DNA from 2 places in the Veillonella intestinalis genome. Region 2 is predicted to be linked to the other one. Evidence: a T-box and tRNA genes for the amino acid it is inferred to sense, from the RefSeq annotation. Region 2 holds a T-box; the other holds one or more tRNA genes.
What was found. A T-box is a leader RNA that pairs with one kind of tRNA and senses whether it is charged. The one in region 2 lies ahead of NFR27_RS08285 (valine--tRNA ligase), so its partner is inferred to be a tRNA-Val.
Positions count from the first base shown of each region.

Region 1: it has a tRNA-Val gene. The T-box ahead of NFR27_RS08285 (valine--tRNA ligase) is inferred to sense a tRNA for this amino acid. The anticodon was not compared.

Region 1 is NZ_CALPCB010000008.1:136,234-139,659, reverse strand. Features, by position in the region: gene NFR27_RS08015 (LPO_1073/Vpar_1526 family protein) at 1-1,069, opposite strand, end outside; tRNA gene NFR27_RS08010 (tRNA-Val) at 1,211-1,286, opposite strand; tRNA gene NFR27_RS08005 (tRNA-Glu) at 1,291-1,365, opposite strand; tRNA gene NFR27_RS08000 (tRNA-Asn) at 1,368-1,443, opposite strand; gene NFR27_RS07995 (Glu/Leu/Phe/Val family dehydrogenase) at 1,704-2,960, opposite strand; gene NFR27_RS07990 (exodeoxyribonuclease III) at 3,275-3,426, opposite strand, start outside.
Region 2 is NZ_CALPCB010000009.1:27,288-30,713, reverse strand. Features, by position in the region: gene NFR27_RS08285 (valine--tRNA ligase) at 1-1,934, opposite strand, end outside; T-box leader at 1,977-2,244, opposite strand; gene tatC (twin-arginine translocase subunit TatC) at 2,367-3,272, opposite strand; gene NFR27_RS08275 (polyprenyl synthetase family protein) at 3,276-3,426, opposite strand, start outside.

The sequences.
Region 1 (3,426 bases), on a different contig from region 2:
TAGATTCTTCGCGTGGCAATTCAGACAAAAATGGCTCAATATATTTATCTACATAATGCTGTAAATGCTCTAAGCTGTAGTTATTTGAATTACGAGAATATTGCAACAACAAGGCTAGCGCCATAATCTGGAAATGACCTAACTGTAAATGTGGCAAAATACGCAATGCATCAAACGCCACCAAATACGGCGTGCTAGATTTAGGTTCTTGCACTACATCAATAAACGCTTCAATAGCCGTTTCTTTCATCCAGCTAGTAGGGGTGGTAGCATATGCTTTTTGCATACAAAGCAATGCTTCTTGCACTACGATATTTTCCAATAAAGCCTGCAACTCACCACTTTCAGTAATGCCTAACCGTTCCAAAGCAGTCGTTGTAATATCTAATACTTGTTCTTTAGTACTTATATTAATCGCACCAAAGGAACTCATAAAATGACTCGTCCCTAAAGCAATTAAATCTGTTAAGCCTGGCTCCTTCATATCCTGGGCAGTCTCTAAATTAGTCGTTTCTTCTTTTGTCAAAGGTTCACGTACTATCGGAATAATACGAGTAGCATCATTAGCTGCTTCCGCCCCTTCAACACTGGCAGGCATAATCCGTTGAATACGCCGTGTTAACTCTAAATCCGCTTCACTGCTCGCACTTGGTTCTGTAGGGATTTTAAGCATAGGCTTAGTCATGTCTAAATCAGATACAATGTCATCCCCTAGACGACTATCCCCTTCAGTGATGCCAAAATCATTACTAAGGCTGGCAGCAGGAGTGTTCTCCATAGCCGTTTCAAATTCACTACCTACATGTTCTTTAGATAAAGGTACAAATGTAGTCGCCATATCTTGCTCGCCAGTTTGCGCTAGCGAATCATTCGCCTTCTGTTCTTCTCGATAATACTCCGCTCCATGATCGCGCCGTTTCCGCGCATAATAATCGGTATTTACAACCGAATCTGAACTTGTATCAAGCGTAGCTTCCGATGTATCACCATCACGAAATACTAAATAGCATACTAAAAAGAATACTAAAATCACACCTAATACAACTAAGTACGGTATATATGCAGACATCTTATTCCTCCTGCCAATCTATTTTACTTATCCATAATAGCTATATATTTATTCTTTTATGTTACCACATCTTAGCTCATTAGCCAATGAAGTTACATAATAAAATAAAAAAGCGAGCTCGCTATTGCGAACTCGCCAATGTGGTGGACGATGACAGGATCGAACTGCCGACATCCTGCTTGTAAGGCAGGCGCTCTCCCAGCTGAGCTAATCGTCCATATTGGTGACCCGTGGGGGAATCGAACCCCCGATACCGCCGTGAAAGGGCGGTGTCTTAACCGCTTGACCAACGGGCCACTGGCTCCCCGAGTAGGACTCGAACCTACGACCGATCGGTTAACAGCCGATTGCTCTACCGACTGAGCTATCGAGGAATGGTACAAGAGATATTCTATACTAAAATCAAATTAAATGCAAGTACTTTTTTATATATTTTTCACTTTTTCTCAAAAGAATCTCAATCTATAGAAAAATACACATAAAAAGCGGCTAGGCATCACTTTCCTAGCCGCTGTCGCGCACAGTATACTTCTAATTTTATTTCATTATAAGAGCCTCTATTCATTAGGCTGAAGATAGACAGTTATACTTAGCGTTATCATGTATGTACTGAGCTGTACATAATAAACAATTATTAACCGTTGAACCCACGAAGTTTGCTAGCATCAACTAAACGTTTTAAAGCTACCATGTAAGCTGCTAAACGAGGATATACTTTATATTCTTGTTGCATAGCCCACACTTCTTCAAAGCTCATTTTCATATTCTTTTCAAGACGAGTATTTACTTCTTCTTCGTCCCAATAGAAACCAGCTTTATTTTGAACCCATTCGTAATAGGAAGTAACTACGCCACCACCATTAGCTAATACGTCAGGGATAATATCAATGCCTTTTTCAAAGAAGTATAAGTCAGCTTCATTAGTTGTAGGGCCATTAGCACCTTCTAAGATAGCTTTAGCTTTAACTTCTTTCATGTTGCTGCCATTAATTTGGTTTTCTAAGGCAGCAAGATATAAAACATCTACTTCTAATAATAATAACTCTGGATTTGGAATGCGTTTCATGCCTGGTTCTTCATAACCTTCTAAGGAACGGCCATGGGCATTAGCATATTCGTAAGCTTTTTCAACGTCAATACCATTTTCATTGTAAATGGAACCATGAACGTCACCAATAGCTACTACTTTAGCCCCTTCACGATGCATCAATAAAGCACCAACACTACCTACGTTACCAAAACCTTGAACAGCAATTGTCACATCGGACATTTTTTTGCCATTCTTTTCAAGATAGCTCTTCAAAGTAAACATACAACCACGACCAGTTGCTTCATTACGGCCTAAGGAACCACCAACAGCTAATGGTTTACCAGTTACAACACCTGGAGACCATACGCCTTTAAGTGTGGAGAATTCATCAACAATCCAAGCCATAATTTGTGGGTTAGTATTTACGTCTGGAGCTGGCACGTCAGTATCTACACCAATAATTGGAGCGATTTTACGTACAAAGCCACGAGTTAAGCGTTCTAATTCACGTTGACTTAATTTCTTAGGATCAACTTTAATACCGCCTTTACCACCGCCATAAGGAAGGTGAGCAATGGAGTTTTTAATTGTCATCCAAGCAGCCAAAGCGCGAACTTCATTTTCATCAGAATCAGGATGGAAACGAATACCACCTTTAGCAGCACCCATAATCGTGCTGTGTTGAGTACGATAGCCACTAAATACTTCAACATGACCATCATCCATTTGAACTGGAATCGCTACTTGCAATTCACGTTCTGGATGACGAATTACTTCATAATCGTTGCGCTCTAAACCAAGTTTTTGAGCCGCTTCGTCAAGTGTGTTAAGCATGTTTTCGTAGGGATTATAATTTGCCATAATCGTTTCTCCTTATTGCGTATACACAATAAAATTAATAGTTTAAAACTAAACTAAATCTTTGTCCTGTTTACACTATAACACAGGCAAGGCTTATGCACCATTCATTTTTCATATTCTTCATTTTCTCCATTACTTATACGCATAACCTGACAATAGTAGCAAAATAAAAGAGTCTAGCTCATTTAATTGAGTTAGACTCTCTATATTGTCTGTTCATATGACAATTAAATATAGATATTTCTCTATAAAGTATCCCTATTTTACTTATTCTATAGAGTATAAGGCACTCTTTGTATCTTCACATCTTTTTATTACAGATTAATATCCAACTCTACAGGACAGTGATCGCTACCAAAGATGTCAGGATGAATACGAGCTTCAACTATTTTATCATCTAAACGAGCCGAGGTAATAAAATAATCAATTCTCCACCCCACATTTCGCTCACGGGCTTTCCCCATAT
Region 2 (3,426 bases):
CAAATAAAATCATATACAGCAGAAGCCGCTTCACCTAATTCAAATTTATCAAGGTTAGCTGTAATAGATGCTACCGCTTTATTATAGGTATCAATAATCCAACGATCGGCTAAAGTCAAGTCTTCTTCTTGTGGCACAAAGTTAGGATCATAATTATCTAAATTCATAAGAACAAATTTAGACGCGTTCCAAATCTTATTAGCGAAGTTGCGATTGGCTTCTACTCGTTCCATATAGAAACGCATATCATTGCCTGGCGTATTACCCGTTACCAAGGTGAAACGCAACGCATCAGCACCGTATTCATTAATTACATCTAATGGATTGATACCATTGCCCAAAGATTTACTCATTTTACGCCCTTGGCTATCACGCACTAGACCATGAATAAATACATGTTTAAATGGAATTTCTTTTTTAAATTCAAGGCCCATAAAAATCATACGAGCTACCCAGAAGAAGATAATATCGTAACCAGTTACTAATACGCTAGTTGGATACCAATGTTCCAATTCCTTAGTTTCTTCAGGCCAGCCCATAGTAGCAAATGGCCACATAGCGGAACTAAACCAAGTATCCAATACATCTTCATCTTGATGTACATGGCCACCACATTTAGGACATACATCAATATCTTCACGAGATACAGTGATTTCACCACAATCGTCACAATACCAAGCAGGAATGCGATGACCCCACCATAATTGACGAGAAATACACCAATCACGAATACCATCAAGCCAGTTTGTATATGTCTTAGTAAAACGTTCTGGGACGAATTCAATGTTTTTATCTTGTACTACTTTAAGTGCTGGTTCTGCAATTGGTCCCATTTTTACAAACCATTGTTTAGACACTAATGGCTCTACAATGGTATTACAACGGGAACAATGACCTACGCTATGATCATGTTCTTCAATCTTAGTTAATAAACCTAACTCTTTTAATTCTGCCACCACTTGCTTACGAGCTGCTTCTCGAGTTAAGCCTTCAAAATGACCAGCTTCACTGTTCATAGTGCCGTCAAGGTTCATAACAATAATCGTCTGTAAATCATGACGTTGACCCATTTCAAAGTCATTAGGATCATGAGCTGGCGTAATTTTTACACAGCCCGTACCAAAGCTAGGATCTACATAATCATCAGCAATAACTGGAATTTCACGATTAACAAATGGCAATAATAAAGTTTTGCCAATAATATCTTTGTAACGATCATCTTCTGGATTAACAGCCACTGCCACGTCACCAAACATGGTTTCAGGACGAGTAGTTGCTACAGTTACATAACGGCCTTCTTCGCCTACTACTGGGCAGTTTACATACCAGAAATGACCAGCTTCATCACTGTGTTCTACTTCAATATCGCTAAGCGCTGTATGACAACTTGGACACCAATTGGTAATGCGTTCCCCTTGGTAGATTAAGCCTTTTTCATATAAACTTACAAATACTTCACGAACCGCACGATAATAGCCTTCGTCTAAGGTAAAGCGCTCACGACTCCAGTCGCAGGATGCGCCTAAGCTACGAATTTGTTTAACGATGGTGCTACCATATTCTTTTTTCCAATCCCATACGCGTTTTACAAATTCTTCACGGCCTAAGTCATAACGACTTTTGCCTTCTTCTTTCATAAGGTTCTGTTCTACTTTTACTTGAGTAGCAATCCCTGCATGGTCAGTACCAGGCATCCAAAGTACATTGTAACCTTGCATGCGTTTGAAGCGAATCAAAATATCTTGCAAGGTATTATCAAGAGCATGACCCATGTGTAATTGCCCCGTTACATTAGGTGGTGGCAATACAATACTATAAGGCTTTTTACTTGTATCTACTTCTTCATGAAAGTACCCTTGTTTTTCCCAGAATTCATACCAATTGTGTTCAATCTCTCCAGGATTGTAAGTCGTTAAATTTTTGAACTCACTCATCTCAAATTCCTCCTACATCGTATATAAAAAAGCCCTCTCGTCCATTAGGACGAAAGGGCTTAACTTCCGCGGTACCACCTAGATTATTGCCATAGCAATCACTCATTACCGTTAACGGGGTTATCCGGACAAAACTACCCATTACTAAGTATATAATCAACTAGCTTCTCCACAGAGATACTTGCTATATGCTCAATAACTTCATCTCGTCAGCTCCAAGGCTACCCTCTTCTATTCACGTACGTTGCTCGCACCTTACCAACGCTCTCTGCTACGCTAGGAGAAGATTTTTCCTCATCAACGCTTGCTCTTTATAAGAGTATATCTATTACTCATAATAACTAAAAAATGAAAGTCTGTCAATTTACTTTTCAAAAGCAACTAGACAGACTTTCACGAAGTGTTCAATTATTTATTTTTCATAGACTTTGTTTATTTTTTCATCACCTTAGCAACCAGCCATAAACTTATTTCATACAACAAAATCATTGGCATAGCAATCATGGTCTGTGAAAACATGTCCGGTGTCGGCGAAATCAAACCACCTATAACAAAGGACAAAAATATAAATAGCTTCCGCTTTGATCGCAAGAAGGCCGAGGTAATCAAATTTAACTTTGCCATAATAATCATGACAATAGGCAATTCAAAAATCAAGCCAAAAGGCAATACAAAGGCAATCACAAAGTCTATATATTGACCAATCGAAAACAAAGGTTGTAACTCATCGGTAGCAAAGCCGATAAAAAACTGAATTGCTACGGGCAATACTAAGGCATAGGAAAATAAAATTCCTATAATAAATAAAATAATAGCAAAAGGTAAAAACCAATTCGTTAATTGTTTTTCCTGTCTAGTTAAGGCAGGAATAATAAAGGCCCATACCTCGTATAGCCAAATTGGTGATGCCGCAATAATCCCCGCTACGAAGGCTACTTTCATATAGGTAAAGAAGGCTTCCGTAGGGCGCATATAATAGAGCTTCCCCGCCGGAGCAATAATAATGCTCAATAAATCGTCTACATAATAATAGGCTACACAAAAGCCCACCAAAATAGCGATAGCAGAAATAATAATTCGCTTCCTAAGTTCACCTAAATGTCCGACTAAAGACATATCTTTATTTTCGGCCATAAGCTGAGCTTCCAAAGGGGTATACTGTGGCTCCAGCGTTTCTAAATCTACATTAGCTATCTCTTCACTAGCTGCAGTTGGTTCCACGATTTCACCACGACGAATTCGCTCTGCTGCTTTTAGGCGTTCCTTTTGCGCCAACACACTATTCAAGGAAGGCTTTCGTTTCGGGTCATTAAATTCTCGTACCTGAAACGATTCCATAATTTACACCTTTCTATGAGCCAACGAATCTAATACTTCATATAATACTGATTTGCCAGCAAAGTCTGGTAGAGCCTCTAAGGCCGAATGAGCTTGCTCACGATAAGACGCTTCTAATTCTTCCGCTTTAGTCACGCCCCCTTGAGTCGTTACA